DNA from 2 places in the Hahella chejuensis KCTC 2396 genome. Region 1 is predicted to be linked to the other one. Evidence: predicted binding sites of a transcription regulator. Region 1 holds the regulator's gene; the other holds the start of a gene.

The links. The regulator LexA, encoded in region 1, represses DNA repair genes until DNA is damaged. The targets are predictions, from matches to a motif close to TACTGTNTANNTANACAGTA.
Region 2: HCH_RS24295 (PA0069 family radical SAM protein) is a predicted target of LexA. The motif match lies at 1,172-1,191, and genes of this name have one in related genera.

What each region holds. Positions count from the first base shown of each region.
Region 1 is NC_007645.1:2,106,699-2,112,303, reverse strand. It holds gene HCH_RS09385 (hypothetical protein) at 215-454, shown strand; gene HCH_RS09380 (collagenase) at 506-784, opposite strand; gene HCH_RS09375 (NAD(P)H-dependent oxidoreductase) at 1,260-1,841, opposite strand; gene lexA (transcriptional repressor LexA) at 2,094-2,696, shown strand; gene HCH_RS09365 (hypothetical protein) at 2,745-2,990, opposite strand; gene HCH_RS09360 (DUF6586 family protein) at 3,149-3,607, opposite strand; gene HCH_RS09355 (DUF1329 domain-containing protein) at 3,992-5,371, shown strand; gene htpG (molecular chaperone HtpG) at 5,488-5,605, opposite strand, start outside.
Region 2 is NC_007645.1:5,543,731-5,549,335, reverse strand. It holds gene HCH_RS24300 (acyl-CoA thioesterase) at 1-35, shown strand, start outside; gene HCH_RS24295 (PA0069 family radical SAM protein) at 65-1,156, opposite strand; gene HCH_RS24290 (phospholipase A) at 1,332-2,351, shown strand; gene HCH_RS32705 (transglycosylase SLT domain-containing protein) at 2,507-3,265, shown strand; gene HCH_RS24280 (hypothetical protein) at 3,376-3,639, opposite strand; gene parC (DNA topoisomerase IV subunit A) at 3,815-5,605, shown strand, end outside.

The DNA of each region.
Region 1 (5,605 bases):
TAAGCCATATATTTTTTGTTTCAGATGCCAAAGGTCTCATCAATGTTACTTATCTAACGGCATAACACGTAGCAGTGGATTATCCCTTCCAAACCAAAAGACCTAGACCATACCCCCTCTTGCCCCACCATAACAAGACAAATACCATTTCCTTCCAAAAACACAATTGCACTAGCCCTTAGGGCATCATTGAACACAGGTTTAAGGAGTAACAGTGAATCAGACGTCCCCTTCGCAGAAGGTTGTTAACGACTTATTCCGCATCGCGGAGTTGCTGCGCTATACCGAACAGATAACCCCTTACGGGTATGCCTGGCTGATGGAGTTCTGCGCAAATGTAGAGGCCAAGGAGGATGAGCAGCAATTTAGCCGTCCCATCCCCTCAATTCAGCCAATGACCGACATCACTCCAGAGCCTTCTGCAGCGACTCAGTTATCCCGCCGAAACGGCTAAAGAAACCGCCAGCACGGATATAACCTATACGCCAGGGATTTGGCTTTTACTTTAAACGCCAGAAGCGACCTGAAGCTCCTTCCTCACTTTCCCCATCCACTTTGCAAACCCCGCATCCAGTTCTTTCGCTTCGTCATCAAGCCAGTCCTGGTAATCGTCATATCGGCCAAGTCGGAACCATAATACTAATCGCTCAATGTCGTCTGGACGCTGCTCGAACATGTAGCGCACCGCCCAATAGCCCCAATGGTAAATACGCGACTCATCGCTATTATTAATCAGGCAGCCAAATAGCTTCCTTCTATTTGGCTGCAACGCCAGGGCCTGCACATGTCAGGCCCTGTCTCCCGCGGCTAGCCGCCGCGCAGGCGCATCCATGCGCCTGATCATTAACATGCCAATATCATTGCCATGTTAATAATCAAAAGGATCGCCCTCATAGAAAACGCCGGTCGATGAAGGCGTCATTGTCATGGCCTTTATCGTAGATATTGAAAAGTTCGTTTCACGCCGAGTCATAGCGCCCACCAAAGTCAGTCAACGAGCCCCGCCGCCCTTCGACCATGTTATCGCGCTGACAGTGAGAGTGAAAAAGACAACGCCAAAGGGGCTCTAAACCATCTGTTCGCAGGCGTCATTGCAATTCCTAAAGAGATTTACAGCCTGATTAAAGAGTACGTCGCAGAGTATGAAAGTTACCGCGCGGGCAGTGAATATATACCGATAAAGTTAATCGGCCTGTCTAATAAAAGCGCCAAATTGTATCAAAGCCGCCAAGCCAATAGCGCACAAGCTAAACCAAATGCTACATCGCCTTACCGCCATACATGCGCATTCTATCCAGCCACTGTTTTCGGGGCTTGGCGTCCGAGTCTTCCACCGCGCCAATCAGCGACGTTTGAATCGGAGAAACCCCACAAATACCCAAGATATTACGCTTTAGACTTTTTAAACTGTGAGCGCGATAAAACCAGCGATAGATAAACGCAGGCATCCCCATGGTCACGACTATGCGCGCCCTGCGTCCTTTCAGTAGCCGCCTGGGCCACTTACCTCCCCCACTTACCGCAAAGCCTGGTCGTAATGTCTGCTCCAGGAACGCCTTTAATACGGCGGGCATGCCCCCCATCCATAGCGGATAAATAATAAACAGACATTCAGCCCACTGGATTTCTTTCTGCGCAGCGATAATCACCTCCGGCGGAGACTGTTCTTCAAATTCCCGCTTTGAACGCAACCAGGGAAAACTCATTGTCGATACAGCCAACTTACGCACCTCATGTCCCGCCGCCTCCGCCCCTTCGGCGTATGCTTCAGCCAAAGCATGACAAAAGCGGCCACCCTGTGGGTCAGGATGCCCCTGAATAATCAAAATGCGTGACGCCATAAGTTGCTCCCAGAAAGTGTAGTCAGCTATTCATATTTTCTCGATTAACAAAGATAGTCATTTGTTGTCGATCAATATTCATCAGCTTTGCTTGATCCGCGACGCGCCATATCAGTTTTCATCTTAATCCTCAGTTACTTAGACATTTTTTCTTTACTTGCCCACACCATTACTGTATACATAAACAGACATGGATAAACATATAGTGTACACAGATTTTTATCAGACCTTTTGGGGTCGCCGGAGGGTGGAGTGATTAAGCTAACCAAGCGCCAGGAACAGGTTTTACAACTGATTCGCGAGCATATTGAGGAGACGGGTTATCCACCTACCCGGGCGGAAATTTCCAATCGCCTGGGGTTTCGCTCCGCTAATGCTGCGGAAGAGCACCTGAAAGCGCTGGCGAAGAAAGGCGCTATTGAGATGGTTCCCGGCGCCTCGCGCGGCATCAGGTTGCCGGCGTCGGAAACGCAAAATCAGGGCATTCCGATTGTTGGTCAGGTAGCAGCGGGTTATCCCATTCTGGCGCAGGAAAATATTGAAGAATATTGTGAGCTGCCCCCGTCCTTCTTTACCCCTTCCGCCGATTACTTTCTGCGTGTCAAAGGCATGAGCATGAAGGACGTGGGAATTCTCGACGGCGATTTACTGGCGGTGCATCGCACGACCGATATCCACAATGGTCAAATTGTGGTTGCGCGCATTGGCGATGAAGTGACGGTGAAACGTTTCCAGCGTCAGAAAAACAAAGTGCTTTTATTGCCGGAAAACGAAGAGTTTGAACCCATTGAAGTGAACCTGTCGCAACAGCCTTTGGACATCGAAGGACTGGGCGTCGGCGTTATTCGCCGCTAACAGTGAACCGACAAAGCGCCGACTGCCTCTAATGGGCAGTCGGTGACATTAATGTACGGTTTTCGGTTTTTCTTCCGCCTCTGACTGACGAATCGCCTCCTCCCGCATATCTCCTACCAGCTTAATGGCCGCATTAATCATAGCGTGTGCGACAGCCGCATCATTTTCCGCCAGATATGCCTTAGCTTCCTGACCAAAGCTGATTTTCACCAAATGTTCGCTCCCGCCCCCCATGGGTTGCAAAGCGAAGTCTCCATTCGGCAGTTGAACAATTTCAAAGAAGCTTGATGCCATTTCCAAATCTCCTACTCGTAAGTTCTCACTGAAATGTTTTCCATCGTTCCAATACCTGGGAACGAACATGTCAGCAAACTAGCCACAGGCGCCTCATTCATTTTCCTAAGCTGTTATCAGTCGAGGCCTGAGAGGGTTTCTTTCATTCAAGCTTACCTCTACCACTCAAAACTGTGCTCTCTCACCTCGTTGATAAACGCCTGCATGAACTCCAGTATTGCCGCCGCCTCCATTGCAGATACGGTTGACGTGGCGGCGATAATATTTTCATCCTGCGGCGTTTCATTTTTTCGGGGACGAGATATTTCCCCATATTGCTTCAATAATTGAGCCAACCAGGAATCTGGTTGGGCCGCCGCCAGTTTCATGCTGATAACTTCTGGCGATTCGACTTCCAACTGTCCTTCCAAGTCAGCGAGCGACTCGATCTTAACTTTGATGCGACGTTGTTCGGCAAGTTCGTTCAAGAAACCGACATATGCCTGTTGAAGAAAACGCAAAGCCGCACGCCCTGCGCATTCTCTTTCCGCCACGGTTGAAGAGGTATCTTTCCACTGCAATTGCAGCTTGGCGAAAAACAGATTTTCATTTACGTAAGTCAGCCACTTTCCAGACATACCTTAAGCTCATCAACAATCGCTTTTTATTAGTGTATAGGTTTTTAACCATAAGTTCTTTAATAAAAATTTCCCCTCCGAAGTAATTCCTGAGGCGCAATTCCGATTCGCTCAGGCGCCTAAATTCCCTACCATTGCTGTCTCATCCAACTCAGGTTTCCGCGAAAAATGGCGACAAACTATCAGCAGAGTCTTTCTCATAGCTTAGCACCCGATGCCGGAGCTCGCCCCTTACACAAGTTAACGTTCAGCAGCAACCCGCCATAAACGCTAACAAAGGCGCTAGTGAGAAAACTAGAATAATATTTTAGACTGCTATAATTTTGTCCAGGGAGAGAAAGTAAGGGAACTGTCTGTTACTTCCAGAAAGAGAGTGAGAAAGACATGGCTTATAGCCGTAACGCAAAAAAAAATATAAATAACGCACTGGTATTACTCGTATTTTCACTAATCGCGCAGAGCGCTCCAGCTAAGGCGCCGCCGGATCAGACGGCGCGTCTGGATCGGGATCTCACGCCTCTTGGCGCTGAGAGGGCCGGTAGCGAAGGAGGTGAAGTGCCGCCCTGGGATGGAGGCATTAAACAACCGCCTGCGAACTATAATCCAGATAAGTGGCATGCCGATCCTTTCGATGCGGACGTTCCACGTTTCATTATTAACGCCGGTAATGCTCAAGACTATTCAGATAAGCTCACCGAAGGGCACAAGGCTCTTCTGCAGAAGTATCCAAGTGATTACATTCTGAAAGTGTATCCCAGCCGTCGCAGCGCGTCTTATCCTGACCACGTCTACGCCGCCCTGAAACAAAACGCCGCCAAGGCGGAACTGATGCCTCGCGGAACGGGCGTTAAGGGCTCTCTGATCACCAGTCCGTTTCCGATCCCCAATCAGGGGGTGGAGATCATCTGGAACCATATCCTGCGTTACCGAGGCGAAGAGGCCGCCTTCCGTTCTTCGTTCGCCGCCACGCTCCCAGACGGCTCCTACACGCCGGTGACGACCGACTATGAGTATTTCTTTGTCTATGCTCAGCAGCACAATCGACCGGAAGATATCGACAACAAAATCTTCTACCTCAAAACCGAGGTAGTGGCTCCCGCCAAGCTCGCGGGCACCATGAACCTGGTGCACGAGACGCTGGATCAGATTCGGTCTCCGAGACAGTCCTGGGGCTATCAGGCCGGTGAACGTCGCGTGCGACGCTCTCCCAACCTCGCCTACGACGGTGAAGCTCCCAATAGCGAAGGAGTACGCACCACAGATCAGATTGACATGTATAACGGAGCGCCGGACCAGTATGAGTGGACTCTGATCGCCAAGAAGATCATCTATGTGCCTTACAACGCTTACCCATTGCACTCCAGCAATCTGCGCATGAACGACATCGTGCGTCCCGGCCACATCAACCAGGAGCACGCTCGCTATGAAGCGCACAGGGTATGGGTGGTGGAGGGCGTATTGCGTGAGGGGCTGGGCCATATTTATCACAAACGCCGCATGTACTTTGATGAAGACTCCTGGCAACTGCTGGTTGCGGAGGATTATGACGATAAAGGTGAACTGTGGCGCGTATCGGAAGCCCACGTGGTGAATTACTACGAGGTGAAAGCCCCCTGGACCACACTGGAGGTTATTTACGACCTGAAGTCAGGACGTTATTTCGTCGACGGTTTGGATAACGAAGAAAGGCCACGCGACTTTGCGCCCGGATTGAGAGATAGCGACTTCTCGACTTCCGCCGTGCGCCGCGCAGCCAGACGCTAATTGTTTTCCGTTAGACGCCGGTAGCCCATCTTTCCTCCACAAAAAGGCCGCTGATTAAAGCGGCCTTTTTATTACTGACTGACCCGTCCTGAATAAAGTTGACAGCTATACGCGGCTTAGCCCGCGTTAGAAAGCTCAAGCAGCAGCTTATTCAACCGGCTTACATAGCCAGCGGGGTCTTTCAGATTCTCGCCACCAGCCAGTCGCGCCTGATCAAACAGCACCCAGGTCAGA
Region 2 (5,605 bases), 3.4 Mb from region 1:
CGCTCAGTCAGCAGACCGTAACGGTATTTGGCTAAACGGCGCGGAGCGAGTCATCAGGCTCGCTCTACAAAGAAAACAGGTCAATCTGCCTGGATGCGCCTGGTGGTGTGAACAGGTCCGTGCGCAGTGGGGAGTCTCGTCGAAGATTAAGCCCATTGCGTTTGGCGGCGATGCTGAAACGTTGTTCGATCAGGCGGGCGAAGGGACCCACTCCGCTTTGGCGAGTGCGGAAATCAGACTGATACAGCTCGCCATTCCTGCACTCCCTCAGTAGATTGAGCGCTTTCTCTTTGCGCAGCGGGTAGTGCTGTTGGAGCCAGTTTTCGTAAAGCTCCTTTAACTGATGAGGCAGCCGTAACAGGATATAGCCCGCGTTGAGCGCGCCGGCATTGGCGCATTGGGTGACGATATCCTCAATCTCCGGGTCGTTGATGCCGGGAATCACCGGCGCCACCATGGCCCCAACCGGAATGCCTTCCCGGCGCAAGGTCTCGATAGTCTTGAGGCGCGCTTTGGGACTGGCGGCGCGGGGCTCCAGGATATTTTTCAGTTTCACGTCCATGGTGGTGACGCTGATCATGACTTTGACCAGATCCTGAAACGCCAGCTCCCGCAGAAGATCTATATCCCGCAATATGAGATTGCTTTTCGTGATCAGTGTGACCGGGTGTTTGGTCTCGACCATGACGCTCAACAGGTTGCGGGTTATTTTCAGGCTTCGTTCGGATGGCTGGTAAGGGTCGGTGTTGCCCCCGATAGCGATGGTTTCGCAGCGGTAATTGCGCTGATCGAGAAAGATGCGAAGTTTTTCCGCGGCGTTGGTTTTGCAGTAGATTTTGGTCTCAAAGTCGAGGCCCAGCGACAAATCCAGGTACTCATGGCTGGGGCGGGCGTAGCAATAGACACACCCATGCTCGCAGCCCTGGTAGGGATTGATGGAGTAAGTAAAGGGAATATCGGGCGAATTATTCTTGCTGACAATGGACTGACAGCTTTGCTGGATATATTCCGTCTGCGGGTGCTTCTGATAAGCTTCGTCGTGGACTTCGCTCCACGCGGCGAGCTCCGCGGAGTCGATCTCACTGCGCTGCGATTGAAAACGATTGTGTGGGTTGGTCCCGGTTCCACGCCCTTTGCTTGCTTCGCCGTATTGCATAATCTGCCTCCAAAATACTGTTTAAATGTACAGTATTTTGTTTGGGGACGGCAACAGAAATTTCTGCGGTATGTTCGGATCGTAATTTCGGGCTCAAACATAAATGATTGTAAGCTTTCGCGTAGGATGTTAAATACGCTTTTGCTTCAGTGGGTTAGGAATATATGGTGATTTAATGCGTTGGGGAGTGTGTCTTTTGCTACTCGGGGCGGCGACGGTTTTCGCCGAAGAAAATGAGGCGCCTATATTGGCGTGCTATGAATTAGACGATATACAGCAACGTCTGCAATGCTATGACAGGGTCGCAAAATCCTTGGGCGAAGAGGACGAGCCCCAAACGAGCGCGATAGAAGCGCATCATGAGGACCCCCTCGGTGATATCAGGCAGCCAAGCGACATCGACAAGCGCTTGGAGTTTGAAACCTCTCTCTCAGACAACCGCTTTCTGATTATTCCTCATAAGCCCAACTACTTGCTGTTGTACTCCTATGTGGACGACCCCAACGAAATGCCTCATAGCCCGACCAGAGAACCCATAATGGAGCTGGAGAGCCAGAAGCATTCGGAGACTAAGTTTCAGATCAGTTTCAAAGTGCAACTGGCGCGTAACTTTATTCCCGAGCCGATGAGCCTATGGTTCGCCTACACCCAGGTTTCGTTCTGGCAGCTGTATAACCAGTCGTTGTCGGCCCCTTTCCGGGAAACCAATTACGAGCCCGAACTGATCTTTTTGTTCCGTAATAACCTGAGCCTGTTCGGCTACACCTCCGAGCATTACGTGTTGGGATTGAGTCATCAGTCTAATGGGCGCACCGAGCCGGCGTCACGAAGCTGGAACCGCATCTACACTGCATTTCTGTTCAACCAGGGCAGCATGACTTTCAGCGTCAAACCCTGGTGGCGTCTGCCGGAAAGCGGTGATGACGACGACAACCCCGACATTCACAACTATATGGGGTACGCAGAGTTTGGAGCGACCTACAAGCATGATGAGAACGTGGCCAGCCTGCGCCTGTTCAACAACTTCCGCCGTAATGACAACCACACAACGGTGCAGCTGTCTTATAGCTTCCCGCTACAAGGACGCTTGAAGGGGTATATCGAGTATTACGATGGGTATGGCGAGAGTTTGATTGACTACAACCATCGCACGCAAAGGATTGGCTTTGGGGTGTTGCTCACAGACTGGTACTAAACGTCAAGTGAGCCCGCCAGCCCGAAGCCGTCGCGTTTTTTTAATTATTTTGCTTTTGCTTAATTTTCAATAACAAAATACCAACGCGGCTTAAACAGCTTAAATTCTCTCGAAATTTAGAATGACTCCATACAGATGTGATGGAGAACGTGGGAATGAAGCAGAAAGTCGTCGCCGCTCACCCTTTAATTGAACAATATATCACGCCACTGTTTATCGCATTTATCGCCGCCTGTATGCTCGGCCTGCTTGTCAGCGCCTGGCGTTTCGGGGGGATGCAGAGCCTGTTTAACGCACAACCCAGCCATAAGCCACTGCTGCCGGACGCTGACGCCTTGCACGCCGCCTACTATTCCAATGCAGATCCTATTCACGATATGGATCGCTTTCCAGGACATGTGCCTCAGTACGCCTACGCCAAAGAAGTGCGCAAGGTGGCGGTGGAGTTGGACTTGGAAGAAAGTCTGCTGTACGCCGTCGCCAGGACAGAGTCCAGTTTTCGACCAGACGCGCGTAGCGACAGGGGCGCTGTGGGCCTGATGCAGGTGGTGGCGGGAGCGGGAGGTCGTGAAGCTTACAAACGTCTGTATAAAAAGTCGCGCAACCCCACAGAAAAAGAACTGGCGGACCCTTACACCAATCTCAAGCTGGGCGGCGCTTATCTGAAAATACTGAGACATCGCTATTTCGGTCAGGTTGAAGATCGGATGGCGCAGACGATGCTGGTTTTGGCCGCCTACAATTGGGGGCCGAGCAATGTGCGTCGCAAACTTATCGGAAAATCTCCGCTGCAAACCCGGGAGCAAGTGCTAAAAGCGCTGCAGCAGGGCGCGCCGACTGAAACATATCAGTATGTCAGGAAAGTAATGCGCTATATGGATGAGTTCGCCAGGCTTTCCGGTCGGCCCGCGTAGGCTTGTTGTTTTTAGTCGCCTGCGGTGACTCGGGTTTCCAGCCTGTGGAAAGTGGCGTTAGGGATGAGCGTATAAGCTCTTATTATGTATGAGAGGGCGGATAAATCCGGCTACTGCTTTTTCTTGATGGTTCTTACTGCGGCGATAATGCTCGCCAAAACAATGCTGGCGCTTAAGTAGTAGGGCGCCGCCTGCCAATGTCCTGAAATGAGATAATCCATCGCCATCATCACCAGGAACGCGCTCATGCAAAATGGAAACAGGAACGGGGCCAGTTTGGCTCCGAGCACTGGAAATTTTGCTGGAAGCTGCGGAGCGGAAGGCTTGGCTGCGGCCAACTGCTCTTTCTGTTGCACGAAAATTTTGAATAACAAGTTAGCCTCCTTTGTTAAATGGAGTGAGGCGATCTTAGTGATTGCAGACCTTGCTCAAAATGCGTACAAGCCGCTACGTAGCAATGCGAATTTGACTTTATCTTGGGTCAGACCTTGCGTAGAGTACGGGTTTTGACAAACCCGAATGACGAGCTGAGCGAGCATTTAAGAATCTATGAGCATGATGTTTGAAGAGGGGATTGAGCGTCGTCCGCTAAAGGAATATACGGAAAAAGCCTACCTTGATTATTCCATGTACGTCATTCTGGATCGGGCGCTTCCCCATATCGGCGATGGCCTGAAGCCGGTGCAACGGCGCATTGTTTACGCCATGTCCGAACTTGGCCTGAGCGCGGCCGCCAAGCATAAAAAGTCCGCCCGTACAGTCGGCGACGTGTTGGGTAAATTCCATCCTCATGGCGATTCCGCCTGTTATGAAGCCATGGTGTTGATGGCGCAGCCTTTTTCCTATCGTTATCCATTAATCGATGGTCAGGGTAACTGGGGTTCCGCGGACGATCCAAAATCGTTCGCGGCCATGCGTTACACCGAGGCTCGCTTGGCGAAATACGCGGAAGTGCTGCTGAGCGAAATAGGGCAGGGTACGGTGGACTGGGTTCCCAACTTTGACGGCAGTCTGGATGAGCCTTCTTTATTGCCGGCCCGTTTACCCAACCTGTTATTAAATGGAACCACCGGCATCGCCGTCGGTATGGCGACTGACATTCCTCCTCACAACCTGCGGGAAGTAACGCAAGCTTGCATTCATATGCTGGACCACCCGAAAGCCACGGTGGAAGAGCTGTGTGAGTATATAGAAGGCCCGGATTTCCCGTCAGGCGGGGAAATCGTCACTTCTCGCAGCGATCTGCGCCAGATCTACGAAACGGGGCGCGGCTCAGTCAAAATGCGTGCGAAATACACCAAAGAAGGTCAGGACATCGTCGTCACCGAGCTTCCGCACCAAGTGTCCGGCGCTCGGATCATGGAGCAGATCGCCCAGCAAATGCAGGCCAAGAAGCTGCCCATGGTGGCGGATCTGCGGGATGAGTCTGATCATGAAAATCCGACTCGACTGGTCATTATTCCCCGCTCAAATCGTATTGACGCAGAGCCTTTGATGGCGCACCTGTTCGCCACTACCGATCTGGAGAAGAACTATCGGGTCAACCTTAATGTGGTAGGCCTGGACGGACGTCCTGCGGTCAAAGATCTGCGCGTGCTGCTGCAGGAATGGCTGACGTTCCGCACGCAAACGGTCAGACGCAGGCTGGAATACCGCTTACAGAAGGTATTGGCGCGCCTGCATATTTTGGAAGGCTTGTTGGTCGCGTTCCTGAATATCGATGAAGTTATCGCCATCATCCGCAGTGAAGACAAGCCGAAACCGGTTCTGATGGAGCGCTTTGGCTTGAGTGATGTGCAGGCTGAATACGTTCTGGATACGAAATTACGGCAACTGGCCCGCCTGGAAGAGATGAAAATCAGGGCAGAGCAGGATGAGCTGGAGAAAGAGCGTAAGAAACTCGAAGACATCCTGGGTTCTGAAGCCAAACTGCGTAAGCTGGTCAAGACGGAGCTGAAACAGGATATGGAGACGTTTGGCGACGAACGCCGCTCTCCCATTGTTGAACGTAAGGAAGCGCAGGCGTTCAGCGAAACCGATTTGATCGCCTCTGAACCGGTTACGGTGGTATTGTCGGAGAAAGGCTGGGTGAGGGCCGCCAAAGGCCATGATATCGACGCCCAAGGCCTCAGTTATAAAGCTGGCGATAAGTTCCTCGCCGCCGCCAAGGGGCGCAGTCATCAGAATGCTATTTTCCTGGATGATACCGGACGTTCCTATTGCGTGGCGGCGCATTCACTGCCTTCCGCCAGGGGGCAGGGCGAGCCGCTCACCGGGCGAGTCAATCCGCCTTCGGGCGCGGGCTTTACCCATGTGTTGATGGGGCCGGATTCCATGAAG